Regions from separate parts of the Pseudarthrobacter sp. NPDC058119 genome, predicted to be linked through region 1. Evidence: predicted binding sites of a transcription regulator. Region 1 holds the regulator's gene; each other region holds the start of a gene.
What was found. Region 1 encodes LexA, which represses DNA repair genes until DNA is damaged. Its sites were predicted from a motif close to TCGAACANNTGTTCGA; they were not measured.
Positions count from the first base shown of each region.

Region 2: the regulator LexA is predicted to act here: its motif matches at 5,981-5,996, upstream of ACFVTD_RS17215 (DUF6504 family protein).
Region 3: the regulator LexA is predicted to act here: its motif matches at 4,201-4,216, upstream of ACFVTD_RS13500 (LexA family transcriptional regulator).

Region 1 covers NZ_JBHVTN010000002.1:582,332-592,139, reverse strand. The annotation lists gene ACFVTD_RS07690 (MFS transporter) at 1-665, opposite strand, end outside; gene ACFVTD_RS07685 (SseB family protein) at 713-1,609, opposite strand; gene priA (bifunctional 1-(5-phosphoribosyl)-5-((5-phosphoribosylamino)methylideneamino)imidazole-4-carboxamide isomerase/phosphoribosylanthranilate isomerase PriA) at 1,631-2,377, opposite strand; gene ACFVTD_RS07675 (hypothetical protein) at 2,461-2,619, opposite strand; gene hisH (imidazole glycerol phosphate synthase subunit HisH) at 2,620-3,378, opposite strand; gene hisB (imidazoleglycerol-phosphate dehydratase HisB) at 3,375-4,001, opposite strand; gene ACFVTD_RS07660 (histidinol-phosphate transaminase) at 4,064-5,182, opposite strand; gene ACFVTD_RS07655 (LysM peptidoglycan-binding domain-containing protein) at 5,252-5,602, opposite strand; gene lexA (transcriptional repressor LexA) at 5,959-6,693, shown strand; gene ACFVTD_RS07645 (ATP-dependent DNA helicase) at 6,758-8,815, opposite strand; gene hflX (GTPase HflX) at 8,808-9,808, opposite strand, start outside.
Region 2 covers NZ_JBHVTN010000008.1:151,884-161,691, forward strand. The annotation lists gene ACFVTD_RS17170 (thioesterase family protein) at 1-346, shown strand, start outside; gene ACFVTD_RS17175 (PadR family transcriptional regulator) at 421-960, shown strand; gene ACFVTD_RS17180 (ABC1 kinase family protein) at 966-2,678, shown strand; gene ACFVTD_RS17185 (biotin/lipoate A/B protein ligase family protein) at 2,786-3,535, shown strand; gene ACFVTD_RS17190 (mycoredoxin) at 3,564-3,821, opposite strand; gene ACFVTD_RS17195 (SOS response-associated peptidase) at 3,973-4,716, shown strand; gene ACFVTD_RS17200 (VOC family protein) at 4,742-5,164, opposite strand; gene ACFVTD_RS17205 (chorismate mutase) at 5,184-5,504, shown strand; gene ACFVTD_RS17210 (hypothetical protein) at 5,511-5,900, opposite strand; gene ACFVTD_RS17215 (DUF6504 family protein) at 6,034-6,384, shown strand; gene ACFVTD_RS17220 (DNA polymerase III subunit alpha) at 6,396-9,808, shown strand, end outside.
Region 3 covers NZ_JBHVTN010000006.1:22,343-32,150, forward strand. The annotation lists gene ACFVTD_RS13480 (matrixin family metalloprotease) at 1-462, opposite strand, end outside; gene ACFVTD_RS13485 (ABC transporter substrate-binding protein) at 683-1,861, opposite strand; gene ACFVTD_RS13490 (lmo0937 family membrane protein) at 2,246-2,392, shown strand; gene ACFVTD_RS13495 (Y-family DNA polymerase) at 2,449-3,729, opposite strand; gene ACFVTD_RS13500 (LexA family transcriptional regulator) at 3,756-4,187, opposite strand; gene ACFVTD_RS13505 (HAD family hydrolase) at 4,346-5,164, shown strand; gene ACFVTD_RS13510 (hypothetical protein) at 5,289-5,552, shown strand; gene ACFVTD_RS13515 (glycerophosphodiester phosphodiesterase) at 5,594-6,430, shown strand; gene ACFVTD_RS13520 (hypothetical protein) at 6,427-6,780, opposite strand; gene ACFVTD_RS13525 (DUF6480 family protein) at 6,912-7,148, shown strand; gene ACFVTD_RS13530 (EAL domain-containing protein) at 7,212-8,273, opposite strand; gene ACFVTD_RS13535 (putative bifunctional diguanylate cyclase/phosphodiesterase) at 8,443-9,808, opposite strand, start outside.

The DNA.
Region 1 (9,808 bases):
TCCTGCACATGCGCCGGGGCCGTGGACAGCACCGCGGCCTCGGCGGCATGCTGCTCATCTTCCGCGCATTCCAGGCTCAGGGCCTCGCTGCGGGTGGGCGGGTTGAACCACATGAGGAACAGGCCGGCCAGTGATGTTGAAACGCCCACCACAGTGAGTCCTGCGGTGGTGTAGCCACTGGTGGCCACAACGGCGCCTGCGGCCGGGCCGATCATGAAGACCACTTCCGTGGTGATGGCGTCGAGGGCGAACGCGGTGCGGCGCTGCTCGCCCTCCGCCAGGACGCCCAGGGATTGCCGGACCACGCTGAAGATGGGGAGCGTGAGCAGGCCGCCTACAAAGACCAGCGGAAGGAGCCACTGGTAGGACACGTGCGGCACAACCGACCAGATCACCGTCTCGGAGATCACCGATGGGATGAGCGCGGTCCGCAGCCCCACGGTGTCCACGCGCCTGCCACGCCACGGTGCACCGAGTGCAATGCCGATGGTCATGACGGCAGCGGCGGCTCCGGCGGCTGCGTATCCCTGGCCCAGGGTGAGGACGATGTGCAGGGTGAGCAGAACGCCGGCAGCCGAGTGCGGGATACGGGCCACCATGCCCACCAGCAGCAGCCGGCGGATGGGCCGGACGGCAAGCAACTCCCGGTAGAGAGCGAAATTCACGAAAGCGGTCCTTCAGGATGCGCCGCAGCCCCGGCGGGGATCACCCATCAGGCTGGCGGCTGGTCGGGAGCGCGCCTCAGTTTGATTTCAAGGGAATCGACGCGCTCCCCAAACAATACATTCCGGGACCACTCCGCCTGCAGGCCTGCTACCAGTTCCTGAACACCGGCCGCGTCCAGGCCGTCCTCGAGGTACAGCACCACCTGCAATTCCGGCCCAGTACCGCCACCGGGGACGATGGTCCCGTCGGCAGCCAGGGTGGCCACTCCCCTGCCAGGCAGCAGCTCGACGCCGCGGACGGCCGCGAAACCAGAAGCGGCACTGCCCATTTCGGCGGCCAGATCCCTGTCACCGTAGGAGGGGGTCCAGCCGTGCTGCTTGGCGAGGGCCCAGACGCCGGGCCGGCGCACCACGAACGTCACATCCGCGCCCGGGTCCAGCACCAGGAGTTCCGCCCCTTCGGCGACCGCGGAGAGCGCCGCCCGGGCGGCATAGACGGCTACCGGGCGGGCGTCTGGATGCCATGCGGCCAGCGCGGCCGCTGACGTGAATGCCGGCAGTGCGGTCCTGCCGTCGGCGGCCTTGAGCGTCACCAATGCCATGTCCGCCTGCTTGTCCGCGTGCAGCCCATGTTCGGTGGCGGCCTCTTCGGCCAACTGGGCCACGATGGGAATGAAGACGCGGGCCGTGGCCAGTGCGGCAACGACGTCCGCCTCGTCGCCCCGCCCCTCCCGGAGGGCGGCAATTGCGGCGAGATAGCCGGCGTCGGCCGTTCCGTCGTCGTCCTCGAAGTTGTGGATTTTCGCATCATCCCCGGCGAGGCTGCGGCCGGCCCATGGCTGGCCCGCGGAATCCGTGGCACCGCCGGCGCCGGCCAGCGCCGCCGCGATGTGGCCGGGCAGTTGGCGGGCGGGAGGGCTTTGCGGTTCTTCGGAGCTGGGCATGGCCGGGCTGCTTCCCCGGGCCTAGCGGCGGCCGGCGACGTCGAGGGCTTCGGGCAGCGTGAAGGCACCGGCATAGAGTGCCTTGCCCACAATGGCGCCTTCGACGCCGAGGGGGACAAGCGAGCGGAGGACCTTGAGGTCGTCGAGGCTGGAAATGCCGCCGGACGCCACCACGGGCTTACCGGTCTTCTCCACCATCTGGCGCAGCAGTTCAACGTTGGGGCCCTGCAAAGTGCCGTCCTTGGTCACATCCGTGACCACGTAGCGGGCACAGCCGGCCTCCTCCAGGCGGCCCAGGACGTCCCACAGGTCCCCGCCTTCCTTCGTCCAGCCTCGGCCGGCCAGGGTGGTGCCCCGGACGTCAAGGCCGACGGCGATCTTGTCGCCGAAGCGCTCGATGGCCCGTGCGGTCCAGTCGGGGTTTTCCAGTGCCGCGGTCCCCAGGTTGACCCGGGCGACGCCCAGGTCAAGCGCTGCCTCCAGGGTTTCGTCGTCGCGGAGGCCGCCCGAGAGCTCCACCTTGATGTCCAGCCTGCCCACCACCTCGCGGAGCAGGTCGGCGTTGGAACCGCGTCCGAAGGCTGCGTCCAGGTCAACCAGGTGGACCCATTCGGCACCCTGCTGCTGCCAGTTCAACGCAGCCTCGAGCGGTGTTCCGTAACTGGTTTCGCTGCCCGCCTCGCCCTGGACCAGCCGGACGGCCTGGCCGTTGACGACGTCGACGGCGGGCAGGAGTTCAAGTACCGGCAGGTCATGTGCGGTGGTCATACTCATCCTCGGTGTTGGTTCTTCGGTTAGGACTAAAACGGGGCCGCCCGGTGGCGTCAATGCTCCGTGCCGCCCCTGGACGGTCAATTACCCGGCAGCGTGAGCAGGTAGGCGGCAACCAGTGCCATGGCAGCCAGGACATAGAACGACACCTGGAGCCACAGGGGCCTGGCCTGCTGCCGGAACGAAATGCCGCCGCCAATCAGCAGGCCGGCGAGGCCCATCAGGAGTACGGACCACATCTAGGCGACACTGCCGGCGTTCGCCGGGGCACCGGAACCAGCGGCGTCCGGCCTGCGCAGGCCCTCCACCCAGTTGCGCAGGAGCCGCGCGCCGGCATCTCCGGATTTTTCGGGGTGGAACTGGGTTGCGCAGAGCGGGCCGTTTTCGACGGCGGCGATGAACGGGCCGCCGTGCTCGGACCAGGTCACCAGGGGCGGTGCCATCCGCGGCTGGATGACGTCGAAGTTCCACTCCTGCACGCCGTAGGAGTGCACGAAATAGAACCGTTCGTTTTCGACGCCGGCAAAGAGCTTTGAGCCTTCAGGGACCTTGACGGTGTTCCAGCCCATGTGCGGTACGACCTCAGCCGGAAGTGCCTCCACCTTTCCGGGCCATTCACCGATGCCCTGGGCTTCGGTGCCGTGTTCCACGCCGGCTTCGAACAGGACCTGCAGGCCAACGCAGATGCCAAGCACCGGACGTCCGCCGGCCACGCGCCGGCCGATGAGCCGGATGCCGTCCACGGCTTTGAGTTCGCGCATCACGGTTTCGAACGCGCCGACGCCGGGCACCACCAGGCCGTCCGCGTTCAGGACATCCTCCGGTTTGGCGCTCAGGATCACTTCCGCGCCGGCGCGCTCGAGGGCGCGTACCGCGGACCTGACGTTCCCGGAACCGTAGTCAAGCACCGTGACGGTGGGCTTGCCCTCGGGTGACGGCAGCCTGCGCGACGCCGAGGGGTCGATGATTGCCCCGTCCCTCAGTTCCTGGCCACTCACAGCGCACCCTTGGTGGAGGGAATGCCCTCAACCCTGGGGTCGGGTTCGACGGCGGCGCGGAGGGCGCGGGCAAAGGCTTTGAATTGGGCTTCAACGATGTGGTGGGGGTCCCGGCCGGCCAGCACGTTCATGTGCAGACAGATGCCGGCGTGCAGCGTGATGGCTTCAAACACATGCCGGGTCAGGGAGCCGGTGAAGTGGCCGCCAATGAGGTGGTATTCCTGGCCGGCGGGCTCACCGCCGTGCACCAGGTAGGGGCGGCCGGAAACGTCCACCACTGCGTTCGCCAGGGCCTCGTCCAGCGGCACCGTGGCCTCACCGAACCGGCGAATGCCCGCTTTGTTGCCGAGGGCGGTCCGCAGGACTTCACCGAAGGTGATGGCGACGTCCTCAACGGTGTGGTGGACGTCGATGTGGGTGTCCCCGGTGGCCTTGACCGTCATGTCGATCAACGAGTGCTTGCACAGGGCCGTCAGCATGTGGTCGTAGAACGGCACCGAGGTGTCGATGTCCGAGACTCCCGTGCCGTCCAGGTTGATCTCCACGAGTACGGAGGACTCGCTGGTGGCACGCTCCATGCGGGCGGTCCGGGCTGCAGCCGTATTCGATCCGGTTGAACTCATGGTGAAGGGATCCTTTGTGGGAGAAGAAGTGGTTCAAGGCGTCCAGCGCCGCAATATCCAGTCTAGGCGTGAAGCGCGGCGTGGCCGGCAAGGATGCGTTCCAGGGAGGCCAGGAACGCTGTGGTTTCCGCCTCAGTGCCCGCCGTAACCCGGAGGTGGCCGGGGATGCCCACATCCCGGATGAGCACGCCGGCGTCAAGGAGTTCCTGCCAAACCTGGTGCGGGTTTTCCAGGCCGCCGAAAAACACGTAGTTGGAGTCCGACGCTGCGGGCTTAAGTCCCATCCGGATCAGCTCGGCCACGATGCGGTCCCGCTGCTTCTTGATGTCCTGGACGTCGGCCATCAGCGCTTCGCGGTGTTCAAGGGCCGCAAGGGCGGTGGCCTGGGTGATGGCGGACAGGTGGTACGGCAGGCGCACCAGCCGCAGGGCATCGGCCACCTCGGGGGCGGCGGCCATATAGCCGAGCCGTGCACCGGCCAGGGCGAAGGCCTTGCTCATGGTGCGGGAGACGATGAGCCGCTCACGGCCGGGCAGGAGCGTCAGTGCGCTGGGCGTTCCGTCGTGTGCGAACTCGTGATAGGCCTCATCGACGATGACGATGGCCTGGCTGTCCGCGCCGGCGTCGTAGACAGCTTCCACGACGTCCAGTCCGAGCCCGGTCCCGGTGGGATTGTTGGGCGAGCAGAGGAACACGATGTTCGGCTGGAGTTCCTTGACCTGGCGCGCGGCGGACTCGGCGCTGAGGTCATAGCCTTCCGCGCGTTCCCCGGTGATGTACTGCGTGTCCGTTCCGCTGGCCAGCAACGGGTACATGGAGTACGTGGGCGGGAAACCGAGGGCGGTGCGGCCCGGGCCGCCAAACGCCTGGAGGATCTGCTGCAGGACCTCATTCGAACCGTTCGCTGCCCACAGGTTGGTTTCGTCGAGCCCATGCCCGAGGTATTCCGCCAGGGCCTTACGCAGCGCCGTGAACTCGCGGTCCGGGTAGCGATTGAGGCCCGCGGCGGCTTCCGTAACGGCAGCGCTAATGGCTGCCCGCACATCGGCGGGAACACCATGGGTGTTTTCGTTGACGTTCAGCAGGATGGGGACGTCCAGCTGGGGGGCCCCATAGGGAGTCAGGCCGCGAAGGTTGCTGCGGAGGGGAAGCCGGTTCAGACGTTCTAGCTGCTGGTTCACCTGAACAGTTTAGTTGCCGCGGCAACCGCCGGAAAATGTGACGGTTGCCGCCCAGCCCCGGCAGCCCACTCAGTGCGTGGGAACGAACAGCTGCTGGCCCGGAAGGACGGTGCCGGCGTCGAGGTTGTTGAGCTGGACGATGTCTGCCACGACGTCGCGGGCGTCCCGGTCCGGCGCAACCGTACCGGCAATGGCCCACAAAGACTGTCCGGGCTGTACCGTCACCGTAACGGTGGGGGTCACTGCGAGGTCCGCGGCCGAGTCCGAGGCCTTGGCCGGGGAATGGAAAAACCCGGCGAGTGACAGCAGGAGAACAGCCAGGACTACGAGCGGAACCCCGATCAGGACGATCCTCCCCCGGCGGGTCAGCCGCAGGGGTGCAGACGAAGGTGAAACCTGGTGAAGTGATAAAGCTGACATGAACTAAGCCCTCCTGGACTTGCCGTGCTGCCCGGGTGTCCGCCCGCCAACGCCCTTGCCGTTCCATACCGCCGCCGCGCAATCTTCCGGCCGCGTATTCGAAGGAGGCATCTACTGGTTAGAACACATATTCGAACTTTGCTGATTTAGTTTTAGCACCTATCAACGAACATTGTCGAGACTCGCTAGAACAAATGTTTGAAAAAGCACTATGGCTGGCCTAGTTTTGGAACCAGGAACAACCACTCCTGAAGTTGATCAGCAGGGTCTGACAATGGCAGCGGGAGTCCTTCCACCGGAACCGCGGAACAGCGCCCGGCGGAAGGTTTGGCGGCAAGCGAAAGGCAATGGCGAATATGGCAGCAGCAGCCGCCGGGGGCAGGACCGCCCCGCAATCCAAGAGGACCACCAAGGGGCTGACTCCCCGGCAGAAGAAGATCCTCGAGACCATCCAGCGCTCCGTTAACGAGAACGGGTATCCGCCGTCCATGCGGGAAATCGGCGACACGGTGGGCCTTGCCAGCCTGTCAAGCGTGACCCACCAGCTCTCGCAGCTGGAAAAGCTGGGCTACCTTCGGCGCGACCCCAAGCGGCCGCGTGCCATGGAAGTGTTGATGCCGCTCACGCTCGATGGCGGGGGCAAAGGTGGGGGCACGCCTGCCGCGCCCCAGGCCGCAGGAGGCGGCGCCACAGTCACGGAGCTGCCCACCGCACTGGACACAGCCATGGTTCCGCTGGTCGGCCGGATTGCCGCCGGTGGCCCCATCCTTGCCGAACAACTCGTCGAAGACGTCATGCCGCTGCCCCGCCAGCTGGTTGGCCAGGGTGAACTTTTCATGCTCAAGGTGGCCGGCGATTCCATGGTGGATGCCGCCATTTGCGACGGCGACTGGGTAGTGGTGCGGCGCCAGGCCGACGCCGCCAATGGTGACATTGTCGCTGCTCTGCTGGATGACGAGGCCACCGTAAAGACCTTCCGCCAGCGCGATGGCCACACCTGGCTGCTGCCGCAGAACACCCAGTACGAACCGATCCTGGGTGACCATGCCACCATCATGGGCAAGGTCGTCTCGGTCCTGCGTTCGCTCTAGCCCCCGAACGCCTGCGCGGCATCCGCGCAGGCGCTGTCCGGCGGTTCCCAGGACGCGCCGGATCTCAGGACGCGTGGGCGCCCAGCCTGCTGAGGGCTGCCAGCGCCTTGGCGCGGTCAGTGGTGGCCCAGAACGGCGGGAGGGCGCCGCGCAGGAATCCCGCATAGCGTTCGGTGGCCAACCGCGAGTCCAGGACTGCCACCACGCCTTTGTCGCCGGTTGACCTGATCAGGCGGCCGGCCCCTTGGGCGAGCCGTATGGCAGCATGTGTGGCGGAAACAGACATGAAACCGTTTCCGCCTGCGTGCGCCACGGCACGCGAACGCGCCGTCATGAGTGGGTCGTCCGGCCGCGGGAAGGGGATGCGGTCAATCACGACCAGCCGGCAGGATCCACCGGGAACATCAACGCCCTGCCACAGGGACATGGTTCCGAAGAGGCAGGTGTCCGGTTCGTCCGCGAATTGTTTGACCAAGGCGGTCATGGTCGACTCCCCCTGGCAGAGGACAGTCATGCCGAGCTTCGGGCGGAGGGCATCGGCAGCTTCCTCAGCCGCCCGCCGCGACGAGAACAGGCAGAGCGCTCCCCCGTTGGAGGCCTTGATGAGCGCTTCGAGTTCGGCCAGGGCCTCCGGGGAGACACCCCGGCCAGGCTTGGGCAGGTGGCCGGCAACGTAAAGAATGCCCTGTTTCGGGTAGTCAAAGGGCGATCCAACATCCACGCCCGTCCAGCTGGGCGCGCCGTCACCAAGCAGGCCCAGGCCTCCTGCGGCCGGTTCGAACGCGGAACCGATCGCCAGGGTGGCAGAGGTCAGCACGACGGTATGGTCGGCGAAGAGCCCTTCCCGGAGCCGCCCGGCGACGGAAAGCGGTGCAATGTTGACCAGGACCGGAGCACTGTCATCGGGCTGCGAATAGCCTTGGCCCGGATCGAAGGTGCTCGCGCGGGAGAACCACACCACCTCCCGGTTTTCCCGGGCGGCGATCAGCCGCTCGCAAAGTTCCAGGATGAGCATTAGCCGGGAACGCGCCAGCTGCCGCCCGCCGTCGGCCGTGGTGTTGCTGTCCCCTTTGGAATCGGACAACGCAGCCCGGCACGCTTCACGCAACTGGTCCACGCAGTCGAGTTGCTCATCGTTCAGGCCGTTGGGGAGCAGCCCGTTGGGCGCGCCCGCGAGGGCCATTTCCAGGTTGGCAGCTGCGGCGTTCAGCGCATCAACGGTAATGGCGGTATGTTTCCGCGCGCCGGAAGCGGCGGCGTGCACCATGGCGACGGACAGCTGCCCGGACACGGCACCGGTCACCCTGTCCTGCAGTTCGTGGGCTTCGTCCACCACCACGACGTCGTATTCGGGCAGGACTGCCAGTCCCTCAAACGCGCTCACGGCCAGCATGGCGTGGTTGGTCACCACCACGTCGGCCTCGGCGGCATCCTGCCGGGCAAGCTCGCTGAAGCATTCGGCGGCCATCGGGCATTTTTGGGCCCCGAGGCATTCCATCGAGGTAACGGAAACCTGCCGCCATGCACGGTCGGTCACGCCAGGCAGCAGCTCGTCGCGGTCGCCGGTGGCCGTCTTCTCCGCCCACTCGCGCAACCGCACAACTTCCTTGCCCAGCTGCGACGACGGTCCGCCCACCGAGGCAGCAAAGTGCGGAACACTGGTGTCCTCCCCCAGGGAGAACAGCTGCCCTTCCGACGGTTCCTCGGACGGGAACCCGCCTTCAAGCTTGTGGCGGCACACGTAGTTGGACCTGCCCTTGACCAGGGCCACCTTGACCGGCCGGTCCAGCGCCGGCGTGATGTTCTTCAGTAGCCGGGGCAGGTCCCGCCCCACAATCTGGGTCTGGAGCGCCAGGGTCGCCGTGGAGACCAGCGCGGGCTTGTTGCTTTCCAGGGCATGGGCGATCAGCGGTACCAGGTAGGCCAGCGATTTGCCGGTGCCGGTGCCGGCCTGGACCAGGAGGTGGTTTCCGGTTTCGATGGCCCGGGCCACCTGGCGGGCCATTTCGTGTTGTCCGGTGCGGCTTTGTCCGCCCATGCCGGCGACGGCGCGGTCGAGCAGTTCGATAACGAACTGCTCGCCGGCCGTCTGCGCAGCTTCGCCGGCAGCGGGATCAGTCATTGACGACGAATTGTTCCAGTTCGGACGCGAGGCCCTCCCGGACCATCACCGCAGCCCTGGTCCCGGCTTCGATGTGGTCCAGGCTGAGGATCTCGGCGTCTGACTCGTGGAGCTTGCTGATCAGGTCTCCGCGGTCGTAGGGAATAAGCAGCTCCATCTTGACCGATGGCCGGGGAATGGATTCGCTGATGGCCTTCAGCAGTTCCGGGATGCCCTCCCCGGTCCTGGCCGAGACCACCACGTGCCGCGGCTCGCGCTGTTTCAGCCGCTCCACCACGAAAGGGTCCGCCGCATCGGCCTTGTTCAGGACGATGATCTCAGGGACCTTGCGCGCGTCGACTTCGCTGAAGACCTTCCGGACCGCAGCGATCTGACCTTCGGGATCGGGGTGCGAAACGTCCACCACATGCAGGATCAGGTCCGAGTCCGCCACCTCTTCCAGGGTGGAGCGGAAGGCTTCCACGAGCTGGGTGGGCAGCGAGCGGACGAATCCGACGGTGTCGGCCAGGGTGTACCCCAGGCCGTCAGCGGTTTCGGCCTTGCGGACAGTGGGATCCAGCGTGGCGAACAGGGCGTTCTCCACGAGGACTCCTGCGTCCGTGAGCCGGTTGAGCAGCGAGGACTTGCCGGCGTTGGTATACCCGGCGATGGCCACGGAGGGTACTTCATTACGACGGCGGTTGGCCCGTTTGGTCTCGCGTGCCGGCTTCATTGCGGCGATTTCGCGCCGCAGCTTGGCCATGCGGGTACGGATCCGGCGCCGGTCCAGTTCGATCTTGGTCTCACCGGGACCACGCGAGCCCATGCCGGCGGCGGCGCCACCCACCTGGCCGCCGGCCTGGCGGGACATCGACTCGCCCCAGCCGCGCAGGCGGGGAAGCAGGTATTCCAGCTGCGCCAGTTCCACCTGTGCCTTGCCTTCGCGGCTCTTGGCATGCTGGGCGAAGATGTCCAGGATCAGGGCTGTCCGGTCGATGACCTTGACCTTGACGA
Region 2 (9,808 bases), on a different contig from region 1:
AATGAGGGTGGCCGAGGGCCATCGCCCCGGCGCCGGCAAAGTGTGGCTCCGCACCGACCACCCGCTGACCAGCGCCGCCGACAGCGGCGACCTGGCCCGGCTCATGGGCCTGGTTGATACAGCCAACGGCATCGCCGCCAGGGTTCCGCCGGGAGAGGGCAGCTACGCGTTCCCCAACCTGGATTTGCAGATCCACATGTACCGCCGCCCCCGGGGGGAATGGCTGGGACTGGACAACGCCGTCTCCTTCGGCAGCGACGGGATCGGGCTGACATCCACCGTGCTCCACGACCTGCAGGGCCCGTTCGGCCGTGCCGAACAGATCCTCACACTGCGCAAATCCTGACCCTTGCCAGCTATGGTGCACGCATGTATCGCTGAGTATCGTTGTATATCGTTCGATCGGCTAAGGAGTTCATTATGCGTGCTTCACACCCTGCAGGCGGATTCGGCGGGAACAACTTCGATGGCATGTGGCAGGCCGTCGAGGAGCTGCGTGCCCGGTTTGATAAGCGGGCCGGAACCCGGGCCGGGAAAGGCGAAGTGCGGGCCGCTGTCCTGGCACTGCTCGCCGAGCAGCCCATGCACGGGTACCAGATCATCCGGGAGATCGAGGAGCGCAGCGGCGGCAGCTGGAAGCCGAGCGCAGGTTCGGTCTACCCGACGCTGCAGCTTCTGGCGGACGAAGGATCGATCAGCGCCGAGGAAGCGATCGGCCGCAAAATCTATTCGCTGACTGAAGCCGGCCGGGAGGAAGCGGCGGCAAACCATGGGTCGGCGCCCTGGGATCCGGCCGGCCAAATGTCCGGCGGCGTTGCTTCCCTCCCCAAGGCCGGGATCGAACTGGCCCAGGCCGCTGCGCAGGTGGGACGTACCGGGTCCCAGGACCAGGTGCACCAAGCTGTGGCGGTACTGGATGAGGCCCGCCGCCGCCTGTACGCGATCCTCGCCCAGGACTGAACCGGGTGGCGTCCACGGTCCAGGGCCGGGCCAACCCTTCGCCACCCCTGCGGGAGCACCGCGGGCGCTACCGGCGGATCCTGCGCTTCGCGGCATGGAACCTTGCCTCCACCTGGTGGTTCGAACTGTTCCTGCCGCGGGTGGGACTCGGCCGGATGGCTGCGCGGAGCCGGTCACGGCGGATGCGGCGCTTCGCCCAGCGGTTCCACGACCTCGCCGTGGAACTTGGGGGGCTCATGATCAAGGTGGGCCAGTTCCTGTCCTCCCGGCTTGATGTCCTGCCGCCGGAAATCACCAAAGAGCTGGAGGGGCTGCAGGACGAGGTGCCCCCGGTGGAATTCCCCGCCATCTCCGCCCTCGCAGCGCAGGAACTGGGGACGCCGCTGGAGCGCGTCTTTGCGTCCGTCGATCCAGCCCCCATCGCGGCCGCCTCCCTGGGCCAGGCGCACCGGGCGCGCCTGGATTCCCTCGATGCCGGGGACACCGGACTCGATGCCGTGGTCCTGAAGGTGCAGCGGCCGGGCATCGGCGCGATTGTCGACGTCGACCTCGCCGCCCTGCGCAGGGTTGCCGGCTGGCTCAGCCACATCCGGCTCGTTTCCCGACGGGCGGACATGCCCGCCCTGGTGGAGGAATTCGCCCAGACGAGCCTGCTGGAAATCGATTACCTGCACGAAGCCGTCAATGCCGAGCGCTTTGCAGCGGACTTCGCCGGTGATGGCCGGGTGGAGGTTCCGGGCGTGGTGTGGGAGCGGACCACCCGCAGGGTACTCACCCTGGAAGACGTCACGGCCATCAAGATCACGGACGTCCAGGCCCTCCGTTCCGCCGGCATCGATCCGGCAACCGTGGCGCCGGTGTTCGCGTCCATCATGTTCGACCAGTTGTTCACCAACGGCTTCTTCCATGCCGACCCGCATCCGGGGAACATTTTCGTCACCCCGGTTCGGCCGGGGGAAGGTGAACTGCCCTGGAAACTGACGTTCATCGACTTCGGCATGATGGGCGAGGTGACGGCCTCCACGCGCAGCGGCCTGCGGAAGCTGCTGATCGCGGCCGCCGCCCGGGACGGGAAAGGCCTGGTGGCGGCCATCAACGACGTGGGCGTCCTGATGCCGTCCGCGGACAGCGTTGGCCTGGAGCGCGCCATGACCCAGCTCTTTGCCCGTTTCGGCGGCATGGGCTTCGCTGAACTCCGTGAAGTGGACCCGCGCGAGTTCCGTGACTTTGCGGTGGAGTTCGGTGACGTGGTCCGTTCACTGCCGTTCCAGCTGCCGGAGAACTTCCTGCTGATCATTCGGGCCATGTCCCTTACCTCCGGAGTGTGCAGTGCCCTGGACGAACGTTTCAACCTCTGGGATTCGGTGGAGCCGTACGCCGCCCGGCTGCTGCGCAATGAGCGCGGCAACGTAGTGCAGGACGCGGCCCGGCAGGCCATCGACGCCGCCGCTGTTGCCTTCCGCCTCCCTGGCCGGCTGGACGCCCTGGCAGGCCTGCTGGAGGAAGGATTGCTGCAGGTTGCCGTCCCACGCCTGGAACGCCAGGCTGCCGGGCTGGACCGGGCTGTGCGTCGCTCGGCGTCTGCCCTGGTCTTCGGGGCACTGCTGCTGGCCGGGGCAGTGGTCCGGCCTGACGACCTTGTCCTGGGCAATGTGCTGATGACCGCATCGGCCGTTCCGCTGCTGCACGCCCTGTGGGTGGGGCGGCGGGGGCGTTAAGGCCGCCGCCGCCGTCGGGCGTAACCTAGGGATGGCCTGCCCATCCGCAGGCCTCGAACCCGTCGCCGCCGAAGCTGTCGACGCTGAATGCCTGGGAGCCCCGCACTATGCACCACACCGGTACCGGATCCAGCACGCTTACCGTGGTGCGGCAGGATGTGTCGCTCGGCGCGGGCCGTGACCTTGAATTCGGGCTGGAGCTGCTGGCGAGGGCACGAAGCGGCGGAATCGGTCCCACTTTGCGGCTGTACCGGCCCGCGCCCACGGTGGCGTTCGGGCAGCGGGACACCCGGCTGCCCGGGTTCGAGGCAGCTGCCCAGGCCTGCCGCGACAACGGTTTCGAACCCCTGGTCCGGAGGGCCGGCGGACGCGCGGCCGCCTACCACCGGGGCTCCCTGGTGGTGGACCACATCGAACCGGACGCGGATGCCGTTGCCGGCTCCAAGGCCCGGTTCGGGTACTTCGGCGGGCTGTTCGCGGAGGCACTGCGGAACGTCGGCGTCAAGGCGGCGGTGGGGGAGATCCCCGGCGAGTACTGTCCCGGCGAATTCAGCGTCCACGGAACCGATGCCATGGACAGCTCCCACAGGGTGAAACTGGTGGGCACCGCCCAAAGGGTGGTCTCCGGGGCATGGCTTTTCAGCTCGGTGATCGTGGTGGAGGACTCGGCCCCGATCCGGAAGGTGCTGACCGACAGTTACGCGGCACTGGGCCTGGACTGGGATCCTGCTACCGCCGGCGCCGCCAACGACCTTGTGCCGGGACTGGACGTGGCCGCCGTTGAGCAGGCCCTCCTGGAAACGTATGCGGGCCATGCCGCCCTGGAAACTGCTTCGTTCAGCAGCCTGGGGGCATGACCCGCATCACTTGGTGCGTAGCGGCCGGTCAGGCAGCCAGGCGGCTCTTGACCTCGGCGGCGGACGGGTTGGTGGCCGCGCTGCCGTCCGGGAAGAGGACCGTGGGGACGGTGCGGTTGCCGCCGTTCAGCTGCTCCACGAGTTCGGCAGTGCCGTCAACCTCTTCGATGTTGATTTCGGTGTAGCCGATCCCCTGGGCGTCCAGTTGCTTCTTGAGCCGGTTGCAGTAGCCGCACCACGTGGTGGAAAACATGGTGATGGTGCCGGATTCGGGAGTGAAGTCCACAGGGATCTCCTAAACGTCGCTTGAAAGGTTTCCTTACTGTCAACCGTAGCGCGGCGGCCGGTATTCCCTGGTGCCGAACGGCTGCCCCGGCCTCCGGATGACAGTTTGTGGCGGGCGGTGGCAAGCTGGTGCCATGTGTGGACGCTACGTAATGGCACGGGCCGTGGGGGACCTCCTGGCCGAGTTCGACGCCGAACTCGAAGAGGAGGTGAGCATCCCGCCGTCGTGGAATGTTGCACCCACCGATGCCGTCCCGATCGTGCTGGAGCGCGTGAAGGAGGACAGCGCCGGACCACGGCAGGTACGCCAGCTGCACGTGGCGCGCTGGGGCCTGGTCCCGTCCTGGGCCAAGGACCCGAAAATTGGTTCGGGCATGATCAACGCCCGCAGCGAAACAGTCCTGGAAAAACCGGCGTTCCGCAAGGCTGTTCAGTCCCGCCGGTGTGCCGTCCCGGCCGACGGCTACTACGAGTGGAAGCAGGGCCCCGGGAAGTCCAAGCAGCCGTACTACGTACATCCGGGGCAGGACCATGGACTGGTTTTCGCCGGCCTGTATGAGTGGTGGAAGGACCCCTCCGTGCCGGAAGGAGAGCCTGGGCGCTGGCTGTTGTCCACCTCCATCCTCACAGCGGACACGCCTCCGCCCGGGACGGAATCCACCATTTTCGGGAAACTGACCGAACTCCACGACAGGGTGCCGCTGCCCATGGATAAGTCCACCATGGAGGCCTGGCTGGACCCGCAGGCGGATGATGCCGCCGCGCTGGTGGACCTGGTGCGGTCAGGGGTCAAGGACGCCGCTGCGGACTGGCACGTGGAATCCGTCGGCAAGGAAGTGGGCAACGTCCGGAACAACGGCCCGGAACTCATCCGCCCGGTGGAAGCTCTGTTCTAGCAGCCCGGCGCGGGGTGTACTGCCCTCAAACGGTGACCGTACCGGCGTCGTCCACTGCCCAGGTGGGGTTGTACGCCACTTCCCAGCGGAAACCGTCGGGATCGGCAAAGTACCCGGTATAGCCGCCCCAGGCCTTGGTGACGGGCTCCGCAATGATGGCGGCCCCGGCGGCAGCGGCCTGTTCCATGACGCTGTCCACCTCTTCAGGGCTTCCAAGGTTGTGGCTCAAGGTAATGCAGGGGATCCCGTCCGGGCGGCCGGTCATAGCTTCGGCCTGCATCTGGCGGGCATCCCAGAGCGAGAGCACCAGGCCGTGGTTCACCTGGATGAACAGCACTTCCCCGGCGACTTCGCGGTGGACCGGCCACCCGAGGCCGTCAACATAGAAGGCGCGGGACTCCTGGACGCTGCGCACACCGAGGGAAATAAAGTCGACTCTGGGCTCCATGCTTCGATAGTGTCAGATGATGGCGACAATTCAAGGAAACGACCGGGATGCCCGCGCCGACAAGGAACAGCTCGCTGCTGTCCGGGTTGCCGTTGACGAGGTCGATGACCAGATCGTCACCCTCATCGCCCGCCGCGAGCGGCTGATCAGGATCGCCGGTACGCTGAAGGGCGACGACGCGGAAGTACGTGCCCCGGGCCGCGTGGAGCGGATCATCGAACATGTGCGTTCCGCGGCGGAGAAAAAAGACATCGACCCGGACATCGTTGAAGCAACCTACCGGGCCATGATCTCCGCGTTCATTGAACTTGAACTGCGGATCCACAAAGAAAACAGCTGAGGAAGCCTAAGGGGCTTCCTCCACCGGCACGCCGTGCTGGAATTCCCGGCCGTCCGCCTCGCTGAAGGCTGACAGGACATGTCCCTTTCCGAGCCCGTTCAAGGCCGTCATGGGAAAGCTGCCGGTGATGCTGTTCTCCGAATGGGACACTCCGGACAGGTCGAAATCCTCCTCGATGCCCTGGTCCCTGTTGAACGAGTAGCAGGCGATTGCCTCCCCGTTCATGAACTCGATGCACAGCCGGCGCTGCGCTGAATAATCGGGCGAGGCTCCCATCAGCCCCACCACGTAGGCACCCGATACCGGAATGGTGCCGTCGATATCGAACGTCGCAACCAGGGCGGAGTCCTGGGTCTTGATGCTGGCCTGCTTCAGGAGTGCGTCATCGGTACTCATGCCAACATCCTGCTCCCTGCCGCACGCCCCGTCCACCCCCGCCTATGTTTTGGTGCGAACCGGGCGTAGACTGGTGATATTCGAATACATGTTCGAATAATAGTCGTGATGGGGTCAGGTCCGGGAGGTGTGCATGGGCATGTTCAGCGAATCCGTTGACGTGGTGTGTGCCGTCACCGGAGCGCCGGAATCACTGATGTGGGCAGGTGTGTCCTACACCGTCTGCGCCGAACCTGTCCGCTGGTACGAACGCCGGCAGTGGTGGGCTGAGGACAGCAGGGCTCCGCTGGGCAGCGGGCAAGGAGTAGTGGATCACGAAATCTGGCGCGTCCAGGTGCTGCCCGCCCGGGGCGACTCCCGTCCCGCCGCAGCACAGGAACAGTCAGGGGCAGAAACCCTGACCCTCGACCTCTCCCGCCATCTCCGCAGCAACCGGTGGCGGCTGGTGCGTGTCCATGACGCCCTTCGCCCCAGAACTGCCTGATCCGGAACAACATGAGCTTCACCCATCTTCACGTTTCCACGGCATTCAGCGCCCATTACGGAGTTTCCTGGCCTGAGGAGCTGGCCATGGCTGCCGCCGCCGATGGTGCCACGGCCCTTGCCTGCACCGACCGGGATGGCCTGTACGGCACCATCAAGCACCTCAAAGCCTGCATGGCGGCAGGCATCGACCCCATTGTGGGGGTGGACCTTGCAGTATTTGACGACGACGGCGACCAACGCACCCAGGTAGCCGGCAGGGTGGTGGTGCTGGCCAGGGGGCAGAACAACGGCGCCGGCTACCGCGCCCTGTGCCGGCTGGTTTCCGATGCCCACGCGAGGACCACAGGGAAAGCCGGGGGAGTGGTACCGGCAGCAGTAACCCGCGCCGAGCTTGCCTCCCGAACCCTTGACCCCCACACCCTCAAACCCGTGCTGACGGTCCTGCTCGGCCCGGACTCGGACGTCGGCCGGGCCATGGGGGGCCGGCGCTACCTGCGTCCCAGGACACTGTTCAAGCAATGGCTCGACGCAATGCCCGCTGGAACGGTGGTGGCGGAAATCGTCTCCCAACTCAGCGCGCCGGGAAGCCCCCTCAGCACGGCGCACGCTGTGCGCATGCTACGGCTCGCCGAAGAACACCATGTTCCAGCGGTCCTCACCAACGCCGTCCGGTATTGCGCAGCGGACGGCGCACCAACCGCAGATGTCCTGGACTCGGCACGGACTTTGAAGTCCCTCCCGGAACTGGCAGGGGAACCACTCCTGCAACCCACGGGACAGGGCTGGTTGAAATCAGCGGATCAGATGCTTGGCCTGGGCAAGGAAGTCATCTCCGCCGCCGGTTATGGTGCCGCGGACCTCAACCAGTTGATGGCGCAGACTGAGGCGCTCGCCGACCTCTGCAGGATCGACCCCGCCACGGACATGGGATGGAAACAGCCTGTGGTGCCGGAAGCTGCCGTCATCGGCATCAGCCAGGATCCCCACACCGAACTCCTCCAGCGCTGCCACGCTGGTATCGGCAGGCGGTTCCCCGGCATCGGAGGTACAGCGGAACGGGACATGCTGGCGCGTTTGAACCATGAACTGGGCATCATCAACAACCTGGGCTTTTCCTCCTACTTCCTCACAGTTGCCGAGGTTTCCCGGATGATCCAGGACATGGGCGTCAGGGCCGCCGCCAGGGGATCGGGAGCATCCAGCCTGGTCAACTACCTGATCGACGTCAGCCACGTGAACCCGCTCCAGCATGACCTGATCTTTGAACGCTTCCTTTCCAACGACCGCGCCACCCTCCCGGACATCGACATCGACGTCGAAAGTGCCGAGCGCCACAACGTCTACCACAGGATCTTCGAGCGCTTCGGCTCCGAGCGGGTGACCCTGATGAGCATGCAGAACGGATACCGGGCCCGTGGGGCAGTCCGCGACGCCGGGCTGGCGCTGGGCATGGATGATGGCGAGGTGGGGGAGATCGCCAAGCAGTTGTGGCGGTTCTCCGCGCGGAAATTCCGTGAAGCCCTCCAGGAAAAACCCGAACTGCGGGAATTTGCCGGAAGGGTGGAGCAACCCGATGCCCAGGGAAACCAGCAACTCGACCTGCTGGTTGACCTGACCGAACGCCTCGACCGGCTGCCCCGCCACATATCCATGCACCCCTGCGGGGTGATCCTGGGCGATGCGACGCTCCTGGACCGCACGCCGGTCCAGCCAAGCGGGCTTGGCCTGCCCATGAGCCAGTTCGACAAACATGACATGGACCCCATGGGCATGCTCAAACTCGATGTCCTGGGTGTCCGCATGCAAAGCGCCATGGCTTTCGCCGTACGGGAAATCATCAGGATCCACCCCTCCAAGGAAGAAGTGGTGGAGGCCGGGAACCACCCGAAGGGACCTGTCGGATCGGGGCCGGATTACATTGCCGCTAACGGCCGGATCGACCTGAATGCCGTCCCCCTCGATGACGAAGCCACCTATGAGCTGATCAGGAGCACGCACACCCTTGGCTGCTTCCAGATCGAATCCCCCGGACAGCGCGAACTGATCGGCAAGATGGCGCCACGGGAGTTCAACGACCTCATCATCGATATTTCCCTGTTCCGCCCGGGTCCCATGAAATCGGACATGGTGCGGCCTTTCCTGGAACACCGGCACGGGTTTGCCCCCGAGGTCTACCCGCACCCTGACCTCAAGCCAGTGCTGCAGGAAACCCACGGGGTCACGGTATTCCACGAACAGATCCTGAAGACCCTGGATGTCATGACCGGCTGCGGGCTGGCCAAAGCCGATGAATTCCGCAGGGCGTTGAGCAATGAAGCTGGTGAAGCCAGGGTGGAGGAGTACTTCCGGCGCCATGCCAAAGCGAAGGGATATGCCCCTGAAGTGGTGGACAAGGTGTGGGGGACCTTGAAGTCCTTTGCCAGCTTCGGTTTTTGCAAGGCCCACGGTGCTGCCTTCGCCGTACCCACCTACCAGTCCGCCTGGCTGAAAACACACCACCCCGAAGCTTTCCTGGCAGGCTTGTGGGAACACGACCCCGGCATGTATCCCAAACGGCTGCTGGTGGCCGAAGCCCGCCGGCTGGGTATCCCCATCCTTCCCCTGGACATCAACCGGAGCAAAGCCGAATACCGGGTGGAGCGGATTGGGTCAGGCGCGGATGCCGGCCGGCTCGGAATCCGGCTCAGCCTGAACGGGATCTATGGGCTGTCTGCTGCAGAACTGAAGCGCATCGTTGCCGGCCAGCCCTACGACTCGCTGGCGGATCTTCGGGCGCGCTCGCGGCTGAGCAAGCCCAGCATTAGGCGCCTTGCGCAGTTGGGGGCTTTTGATTCCCTGCACCGGGAAGCAGGAGGCCCTGCCAACCGCGCGGACCTGGTGCTCCACCTGCAGCAGCTCCAAACAGCAAAGACTGGAAAGAAGGGCGTTGAAGTATTGGAAGGGCAGTTGTCCCTTCCCCTGGGCGACATCGAACTGCGCAATATCAAACCCGGGCTTCCGGCCCCCACCGTGGTGGAAAACGTCCGGGCGGAACTTGACCTCATGGCCGTGGATGTCAGCACCCACCTGATGGACAGCCACCGGCCCCTGCTGGAGAGGCTGGGTGTCACCACGGCAGACCAGCTCCTCAGCCTGCGCAACGGCACCGAAGTGCTGGTGGCGGGGGTGCGGGTGGCCACTCAGACGCCGCCGATGCGCGGCGGAAGGCGGGTGGTGTTCATCAGTATCGACGACGGCACCGGCTGCGTGGATTCGGTGTTCTTCCACGAGGCGCAGGAAAGCGCCGGTCCGCTTCTGTTTGGTACCCGCCTGCTGCTGATCCGTGGAACCACCCGAAGGACAGGGCCCAGGGGCATCAGCATCAGCGCGAGCATGGCCTGGGACCTGAGCCGAACGGAGAGCCTGCCCTTCCCGGAATCCGT
Region 3 (9,808 bases), on a different contig from region 1:
GGCAATGACCGGCTGGCTCGCCCTCGGCGACTCCTGCAGCACGAAGGCCGTGGAGCCTGTGCCTGCCGGCGGCGTGCCCAACGGTGCGGAGGCGGCTTCGTACCCCGGCGGCGGCATTTTCGCCCCCGGCAGGTAGGGGGCGACGGCGGGCAGGACCAGGCGGTCGAAGAGCGCCGGCGAAAAGTACAGGCCGGCAAGCAGCACGATCCCCAGGACCGTCCGGAACCGGACGGTCCGCTTGGACCAGCTCCGCGGGCCGGGCCCTCCCCGGAACTTCTTCCGGCCCCGGTGAGAGGGCTCGGGCGCCCGCCAGGGCGAAGCGGCCTCCGTCTTACCGAAGGCCTCATCGATGGCCCATTGCGGGATGCGTCCGCTGGGGGAACGCCGGACGTTTGGCGGGGCGTAGCCGCCCGGCCTGTCCTGTTGCGAATCACTGCCATTCCCGTAACCGTGCACCGGCATCCCCCTGGTCCCGGCCGCCCCCCGGCCGGCCAACCCTCCCAGCCTAAAGGCGGGCTGCGTTGCCTTACCGCGGGAAAGGCGCAGGATTCAAGCAAGAAAGACTGCGGCGCCGGATCCTTTGCCGGTCCCGGGCACGGAGCGGTCCCGAGGGTTACATCGATTGCTCCGTAGATGCCGTTACGGGGGTGAAAAGGGCGTTTACGGAGCAATCGATGAGCTGTTACTCCTGCCCGAGGCCGGCGGCGGAGGTCTTTACGTTGGAGACACTGTTGAGGGCCCGCAGGTCGAAGATCCCGTTGATGTCGGCCTGCTTGGTGGTGCCTGCGGTCACGCCGTCGGCCAGGAGCTTCTGGTAGGTGCCGGCCAGCGGGTCCACGGTGAAGACGATGTTCTTCAGCGAGCGGTCAATGACGTCCGCCGACAGTTCGGCACCGGCGGCTTCCTTGAGGGCTGCATTGATGACGGTCGCCTTGTCAGCGGCGGACGCGCTGTTCAGCCATTCGACCGATTTCGCGTGGCCCTTCAGCAGTGCCTTCACGGTGTCCGGGTGGTCGGCAGCGAACTTCCGGTTCACGATCAGGATGGTGGTGGGGAATTCGCCCGGCTTACCGGACAGCGAACCGTCCCACAGGTCCTTCTCATCCACCAGCACCTTCGCCCCGGCGTTCAGCACCAGCCGTGACGCCCATGGCTCAGGCAGCCACGCGCCGTCGAGCTTTCCGTCCTGGAACAGCTTGAGGGTCTGCGCGTTTTCCGTGGGGTTGATGGCCACGTCACCGCTGCCGTCCACGTTCGTCTTGTATCCCTGGGATGAAAGCCACGCGCGCAGGGCCACGTCCTGGGTTCCGCCAAGCTGCGGGGAAGCGAGGGTCTTGCCCTTGAGATCCGCGGCGGAGGTGATTTCCGGCTTGACCACCAGTTGCGCGCCACCCGCGGCGGCGCCGGCGATGATGTTGACCGACTGGCCCTGGCTCTTCACGAAGGAATTGATCGCCGGGTTGGGTCCGATATAGGTGGCATCGATGGCCCCTGCATTCAGGGCCTCGATGGCGGCGGGGCCGGCGTTGAACACCTGGGTGCTGAGCTTGGTGCTGCCGAGTTCATCCTTGATGAAGCCCTTGCTGACACCGACGAGTGCGGGCGCGTGGGTGACGTTCCCAAAGTAGCCAAGTTTCAGTTCGGTCGCGGGGTTGCCGGCGGGGGCGCCCTCCTGCGTGGCCGCAGGGGCCCCGGCGTTGACTGAGGACGCGACGGCGGCGCCCCCGCCGATGAGGGCCAGGACGGCAGCCGCGATCCCGATTTTCACGCCAACCGGTCGCTTGGGTTTGGCCGGCTGGCCGGCAACGATTCGGGTTGAACCTTGCTGGTTCTGCGGATTCTTGTCCTGCGGGTTGGCCATGGAAACTCCTCTGCTGGGGCGGATGCTGAGACGAGGTTACGGATGGCCCGGCGGCCCCACAATCAATCCCGTAGCGGGCGTTCACGGGGCGACCCGGACACGCAATACAGCGTCGCCGGGGGTCAAAAAACGTCCCGGAACGTCTTATCCGCGGCCCCGCGGACGACAGGTCATAAGACACGTTCCTATTTCCTGTCGGTATGCCGTTTCCAGTTGGCAATTCCTGAAATATGGTGATTACCACCACGCCACGTGGGTGTGGAGGATACGTGCGGCATGGGGGCCTGGAGCGAGAGGCAGGGGTGGATTCCTTACGGCCGGCTTTTTGTGCAGCGCCGGCTTGAACAATCAGCAATTCGAACGAAAACAATGTAGGAGATTCTCATGTTGCTTTGGATCGCTATTATCATCGCCGTTCTCTGGCTCCTCGGACTGCTCGCAAACATCGGCGGCGGCCTCATTCACATTCTGTTGGTGGTGGCCGTGGTGGTGCTGATCTTCCACTTCCTCCAAAACAGGTCCCGGGCCTAGCGCCCGAACAGGGGTTCCGCCGCCTGTCCTCCGGCCGGCGGCGGAACCCGCGGGCGTCAGGCCGCCTTGACCACGGGGAGTTCGTCCCAATGCGTGGTGTACCGGGGTGAGCGCATATCCCGTTTCATGGTCCAGTCCAGGCCGGACTTGATTCCGGCGTGTCCCAGCCCGATCGAGCCGCGCCCGAAGCGATGGCTCACGTTCTCCAGCAGGGGTCCGATGCCGCGTTCCTCGTGCCGGTTCTCGAACGGCTCCAGCGGTGGCTGGTTGCCCGTGGGCCGAAGGTCGGTGAGCATCAGGCCCGCCTTGGCGTACTTCAGCCCTTCCTTGATGTTTGGCAGCAGCGCGTGCGCCGCCCGGGCGAGCAGCAGCGGGTCCGCCGTGGGCATGGGCAGCGGGACGCACACCGACGGATAGGCCTGCTCGTGGTCCCGGAACGGCGAGGTGGCAGCGAAGGCTGTCAGGACCTTTGCCTGCAGTCCATGCTTGGAGAGCCTGGCGCTGGCCTGCTGCCCGTAAACGCTGAACACCTCCCGGAGCCCGGCGGCTGTTGTGACCGGCGTGGCAAAGGAACGGGAGAAAATCAGCTGGTCCCGGCCGACGCGTTCTTCCTCCATGGGGATGCAGGGCGTGCCCCGCAGTTCCAAAACGGTGCGCATCAGCACTACGGAGAACTTGTCCCGGATCATGACCGGATCCGCCCTGACAAGGTCCTGCACCGTGAAGATTCCCAGCACATTGAGCCGCTTGGTGAGCCGGCCGGCAATGCCCCAGATCTCATCCACAGGCAACCGGGTCGTCAGGAGTTCCCGGACGTCAGCCGGTACCGCCTCCCAGAGGCAGACGCCGCCGAAAGCGGGATTGTTCTTGGCCCACTTGTTGCAGAGCTTGGCCAGGGTCTTGGTGGGGGCGATGCCTACGCAGACCGGCACCCCGACATGCCGCCGGACCGCCTCTTTCATTTGGCGGCCCAAGGCCAGGAGGTCTTCCGGGCCGCCCTTCACGCCCAGGAAGGCCTCGTCGATGCTGTACACCTCCAGCCATGCCGAGTACCTGCCCAGCAGTTCCATGACCCGTGAGCTGATGTCCCCGTACAGCTCATAGTTGCTGGACTTGGCTATCAGGCCCCACTCCTTGGCCCTCGGCGCAAGCTTGAACCACGGTTCGCCGGTGGCGATGCCAAGGGCTTTCGCTTCGGGGGAGCGGGTCACCGCACAGCCGTCGTTGTTGGACAGCACCACCAGCGGGCGGCCTTCCAGCGAGGGGTCGAAGGCGCGCTCGGCGGAGGCGTAGAAGCAGTTGACGTCCACGTGCGCTATCTGCGGCATCCGCCGCATGAGGGCGGGCTTAGGCACGCCACTCCCTAGACATGATGCAGGCACCTGGTGGCCACGCCCCAGATGGTCAGCTCGGACAATGCCGGTACGCGGATGTCCGGGTACTTCGGGTTCTCCGCCTGCAGCACCACGCCGGTGCCGGTGATGCGCAGGCGTTTAACGGTCAGTTCCCCGTCCAGCACCGCGATCACCACGGACCCGTCCTTGGGTTCAAGGGCACGGTTGACGATCAACTCGTCGCCGTCGCTGATCCCTGCTCCTTCCATGGAATCCCCGGTCACGCGGACCACGAAAGTGCTGGTGATGTCCTTGATCAGGTGCGCATTCAGGTCGATCCGCCCGTCGAAATAGTCCTGTGCGGGCGACGGGAAGCCTGCTGCGACCGCCACTGGCGAGATCAGCACCGAGAACAACGAGGCACCCGCATCTACCACGCGGGGACCGACAATAACGCCCACAACACACCTTTATTCGAAAATATGTTCGATAGATTCAGTGTAGTCCCCGCGACCGACATCGGGCACTGGGCCGAGGCGTGCGCATCAGGGAGGGGCGCATCCAGTCCGGAGGCCGCGGTGCGGGCGACGCCGGCCGAACCCCCACGTAGACTTGCAGGATGCGGTTGGTGGCAAGCGATATTGACGGAACGATCCTCGGACACGACGGAAAAATCAGCGATCGCACCATCCGGGCTCTCCACGCCTGCCGTGACGCCGGCGTCGAACTGGTGTTTGTCACCGGCCGCCCGCCCCGCTGGCTGCACCCCCTGGAAGAGCAGCTGGGCCACACTGGCCGCGTGATCTGCTCCAACGGTGCCGTGGTCTGGGACCTCGAGGCGGACCGCCTGGTCTCCGCGCGCACCCTGGCCATCGACACCGTCCTGGAAGTCCGGCGCATTATCAAGGCGCTCCGCCCGGCCGCCCTGTTTGCCGCGGAGACGCTCACCGGCTTCCATCTGGAGCCGGGCTTCATCGAGAACGAATCCAGCGAACTCCTCGCCGAGTTCACCCCCGCACCGCTGCGGGACACACTCACCGACCAGGATGCGGTGGTCAAATTCCTTGCCATCGTCCGCGAGGGTACCCCGGACGAATTCCTCGCCGAGGTGGCACCCGCCGTCGAACACCTGGCCGCCACCACCCACTCCTCACCGGGCGTTGCCATGCTGGAACTGTCCCTGCCGGGCGTGAATAAGGCCGTCACCCTCGCTGAATACGCGGGCGCACTGGGCATCGACGCCGCCGACGTCGTGGCCTTCGGCGACATGCCCAACGACATCGAGATGCTCCGCTGGGCCGGCCACGGCTACGCGATGGCCAGCGGCCATCCGGAGGCCATCCGCGCGGCGGGGCAGCAGGCGCCGCATTTTGACGACGACGGCGTGGCCCAGGTCCTGGAGGAGCGGCTCGCCGCCCTGGGCGTCCAGTTCTCCTGACCCTGCCGTGCGGGTCCGGCGCCCCCAACTTCACAGCTTGCGCTCACCTGGCGTTTACCTTCCCGCCGTACCGTAAAGCGTGGAGAGCAGGCACCCTCCCGCCGGGCTCAATAAGGGGGCAACCATGGCAAGAAACGTCAGGCAGCACGCAGCCGACGCGCCGCTGCGCAAAGCAACGCCCGCTCCGCACTGGAAGCAGTTGCGCCAGGGGGACCGGGTCCGGGTCCAGTTCGCGCCCGGGTTTGAGGCGGGCGGCGTGGTGGACACCATTACGGCGGACCACACCGCGGTCTGGGTCCACCTGGACGCTGGTGGCGGCCGGACCCTGCTGCACTGCGGCGATGGCGTGGACATCGTTCCCTGCGGCGAGACCGGCTGCCTGGACTGACGTCGGGTTCCTCCCGCGGACGCCGGCGGTAGGCTCGCAGTGTGAGCCTGCCTTTCTTTGACCACCCTGACGACGCCGGGCGGCAGCTTCCCATCGGGATGGCGCACCGGGGATTCTCGGCTGAGGGCCTGGAAAACTCGATGGCCGCGTTCCGCGCCGGCGTCGAACTCGGTTTCCGGTACCTCGAAACGGACGTGCATACCACCGCGGACGGCGTGCTGCTGCTGTTCCATGATGAAACCCTGGACCGCGTCACGGACGGCAGGGGCAAGGTGGCTGAACTGCCCGCTGCGGATGTGGCAAAGGCCCGGATCAATGGCCGGGAACCCATCCCCACGTTCGACGAACTGGTTTCCCAGCTTCCCGACGCGCATCTGAACCTGGACGTGAAGGACTGGCGCTCGGTCCAGAGCACTGCTGCCGCGATCGAGCGGCACCAGGTCCATCACCGGGTACTGGTCACCAGTTTCTCGGACCGGCGGCGGCGGGCTGTACTCAAGCTGCTCAGCCGCCCGGTGGCCTCCTCCGCGGGGGTGGCCTCGAATGCCCTGTTCACGCTGCTGGGCCCCATGCTTCCACGGCCGGTCTTCCACCGGCTGATGCGCAGGGTGCTCCGGGACGTGCACGCCCTGCAGGTGCCCGTCCGCTACGGGCGGGTTCCCGTTGTCACCCCGGGCTTCATCCGGCGCGCGCATGATCTGGGCCTGGTGGTGCACGTGTGGACCATCAATGATGCCGGCGAAATGCACCGCCTGCTCCAGTTGGGTGTGGACGGCATCGTCACGGACCGGGCGGACCTGCTCCGCGACGTACTGCGCACCCGCGGCCAGTGGCCCGCCGGCCCCGGGGGCGATCGGCCCCCGGCGGCCGCCTGCTAGGCCCGGTCCCCTTCGGTGGGTGCCGTGGCGTCCCCGGCCAGGCCTTCGTCGTCCGCGGCCCTGTCCTGGTCCCGGCCACTGCCCGCAGCACTGCCGCCTGTTTCGTCGGCATCCCCGCCCAGCGGGCTGTTGGAGACCGGGTCCGGGGAGGCTCCCGTCTTGAGTCCGGGCGCCTTCTGCTTCTCTGCCTCCATCGCATTTGAGCCTTCGCTCAGGGATGAGTGGACTTCCACGTCATCGTTCGGGTCTGCCGGGTCCGGCACATCCGTCTTCTCTGTCGGTTTGGATGTCCCGGCCAGGTCCTCCATGGCGTTTTCTGTTGCCTTGCCGATGCTGTCGCCGATTCCCATGTGACTGCTCCTTCCGACATTGCGTGCCGGCCGCCCAGCGGCGTTCCGGCCCTACTCCTCCAGAATTATCAGCATGCTTACAATTAGTCCAGTGCTGGGGAACGGACCGCAGCCGGAGAGGAAGGAAAGCAATGAGCACTTACCATCCGGAAAATGACCCCGCCAACCCCGACCGTCCGGGGAAGGACCAGGTGGGTGCCGCCGAGCCACGCCCGGCGGAACAGCGCAGCGGGGAATCCGCCGGCTCACCGAATCCGGATCCGCTGGAGGGCAATGTCACCGGCCTGGAACCCGGCGGGGGAGTCCCGCCGGGAGAGACGCCCCCGGCGGAGGGGCAGATGAGCAGGGACCAGGGCCACTCCGAATAACGCCGGGACGGCAGGCGGGGCGGTGCGCAGGACGCCCGCCGCCCCGCCGCTGGCCTGGCCTGGTCAGGAAGATTCCGCGCGCCGGACGGCCCGCGGTTCCGGCTGGCCCGCCAGCTGGCGCTCCAGTCCGTCCACGTCCAGGCGCGTGTTCCAGCTGGCCCAGTCCTTGGGCCGCACCGACGGCCGGCCCAGCAGGTACCCCTGTCCGGCGCTGATCCCCAGCTCGGTGAGGACCTTAAGCTCACCCACGGTTTCGATGCCCTCGGCCACCAGGGTGATGCCGATCTGGTCAGTGAAGTCCACCAGGCAGGCAGCCAGCGCCCGCTGCAGGCCGTCCTTGTCGACGTCGCCGATCACGTTCCGGCCCACCTTGAGGAAGTCGGGCCGGAGGTGGATCATGCGGCTCAGCGCGCCGGCGCCCGTGTGGGTATCATCGACCGCAATGCGCAGCCCATTTTCCCGCAGCGGATTGACGGCGGACAGGAACTGCAGGTACTCCTCTTCCGGAATGTCCTCAGTCAGCTCCAGCACCACTCGGTGGATGGGAAGGTCAATGTGCTCGAACAGTTCCGGCAGCCTCGGATCCATGCAGGACGTGGGCGAAATGTTGAGGGACACATACAGGTTCCCGGGCAGGTCCCGGGCGGCCGCAGCCGCGGATCCCAGCGCCGAGAACTCCAGGTTGGCACCCAGGCCCACGGCGGCGGCCTCGGCAAACCAGAGCTCGGCGGCCGCGCCGTCATCGCTGACGAAGCGGGAGAGCGCTTCGGCGCCCACCACCGATTTCCCTTGCAGCCCATAGATCGGCTGGAAGGCGGTCATCAGCATCTGGTTCGCGAGCAGGGCGCTGATCCGGGAGGTGCTGCGGATCGCGTCCAGCTGCTCCGCGAACTGCGGCGGAAGCGCCGGCGGCGTCAGGCGCATCTCCCGGGCATCCTCCAGGGTTTCCACCATGTTGGCGTCGCTGCGCCGGGTCTCGAGGAGATACTCCAGGAGGGCCCGCTCGGGCACTCCGGGATTCTCGTCGAGGCTGTTGCTCAGCCGCTGCCGGACGGCGGCTCCCGCAGGATCCGTATCCGCCAGCACGGCAGCGATAATTCCCCATGCCTGTACCCGAACCGACATTAGCAACGCCCCCAGTTGACGAAGTAATGACCCGATGGCCCAAAAATGTTCAAATGTCCAAACGCCTTATAAAAGAACGGTGCTGCCAACCTGATTTCCGAGGCGGCGAAAAGCAGACACCGCACGCTGATCGTATAACGGCGGCCGGAAAAGCGCAGTAGTTTTTGCGTTACTGGTTAGCGCTTTCCTGCTGGTCAGCCAAGAGTTCCGGAATCTGTTCCGGGGGAACGGGGCGGCTGAAATAGTAGCCCTGGGCGCTCCGGCAACCCAGGCCGCGCAGTATGTCGGCCTGCTCCGCCGTTTCCACGCCCTCCCACACCGCTTCGAGCCCGCATGCCCGCACCAATTGCAGGACCGCCGCCACCAGGGCGGGCTGGTTGGGGTCGCTCTCCAGCCCGGTGATCAGCGACCGGTCCACCTTGACCCGGTCCACCGGCAGGCGGCGAAGGTAGCTGATGGAGGAGTAGCCGGTCCCGAAGTCGTCGATTTCGATGCCGACGCCCAGGCCGCGGAGTCCGCCCAGCGAATACCGGTCCAGCTCATTGCCCTTGACGATTGCCACTTCCGTCAGCTCCAGGACAACCTGTTCGGGCCGGACGCCGGTTTCCTGGAGCGTGTTGCGCACGTCCTCGATGAACTGCAGGCTCTGCAGGTCGGTGGCGGAGATGTTGATGCGCACGGAGAACCTGCTGTCCACCAGGGAGGCGTCAATCCAGGCCCGCAGCTGCTTGACGGCGGTCCTGAGGACCCAGAGGCCCAGTTCCGAGATCAGCCCCGCCTCCTCGGCGAGGGGGATGAATTCGTCCGGCATGATGAAGCCGCGGGTGGGGTGGTTCCACCGGACCAGCGCCTCCACGCCCTCGATCCGTCCGGTGCCAAGCTCCACCACCGGCTGGTAGTAGAGCGTCAGGGCATCGTTCTTGATGGCTGCCCGCAGGTCATCCACCAGCTGGCTGCGGAGCCGGCGCATCAGCAGCAGCGCCGGCTCGAACCGGTGCAGCTTGTTCTGGCCTTCGGCCTTGGAGGCGTACATGGCGACGTCCGCCTCCATCAGCATGTCCTCCGGGCTCCGCCCCTCGCTGCCCACGCTGAGCCCGATGCTGGCACCGCAGCGCACGCTCCGGCCGGGGAGCTCAATGGGTTCATTGAGGGACGCCAGGATGCGGTGCGCCACGATGGTTGCCTGGTCTGCCGATGCCGACGGCATGACAATGGCGAACTCGTCACCGCCCAGGCGGGCGACGACGTCGGATGCCCGCACCGCGGTCCGGAGCCTTTCGCCCACGGTCACCAGGACCTGGTCGCCGGCGGTGTGCCCCAGGCTGTCGTTGATGGACTTGAAGGCGTCCAGGTCCATGAGGAGGATGGCAGGACCTTCCTGCACCCGTTCGGCGTCCGCAGTGGCCCGGGCTTCCAGTGCCGTGCGGAGGGCCTCAAGGAGGGCCGACCTGTTGGCCAGCCCGGTCAGTGGGTCCTGCATGGCCATTTTCTGCATCTCGAGGTGGGCCTCGTGCAGGAGCTGGGTCCTGACCTGG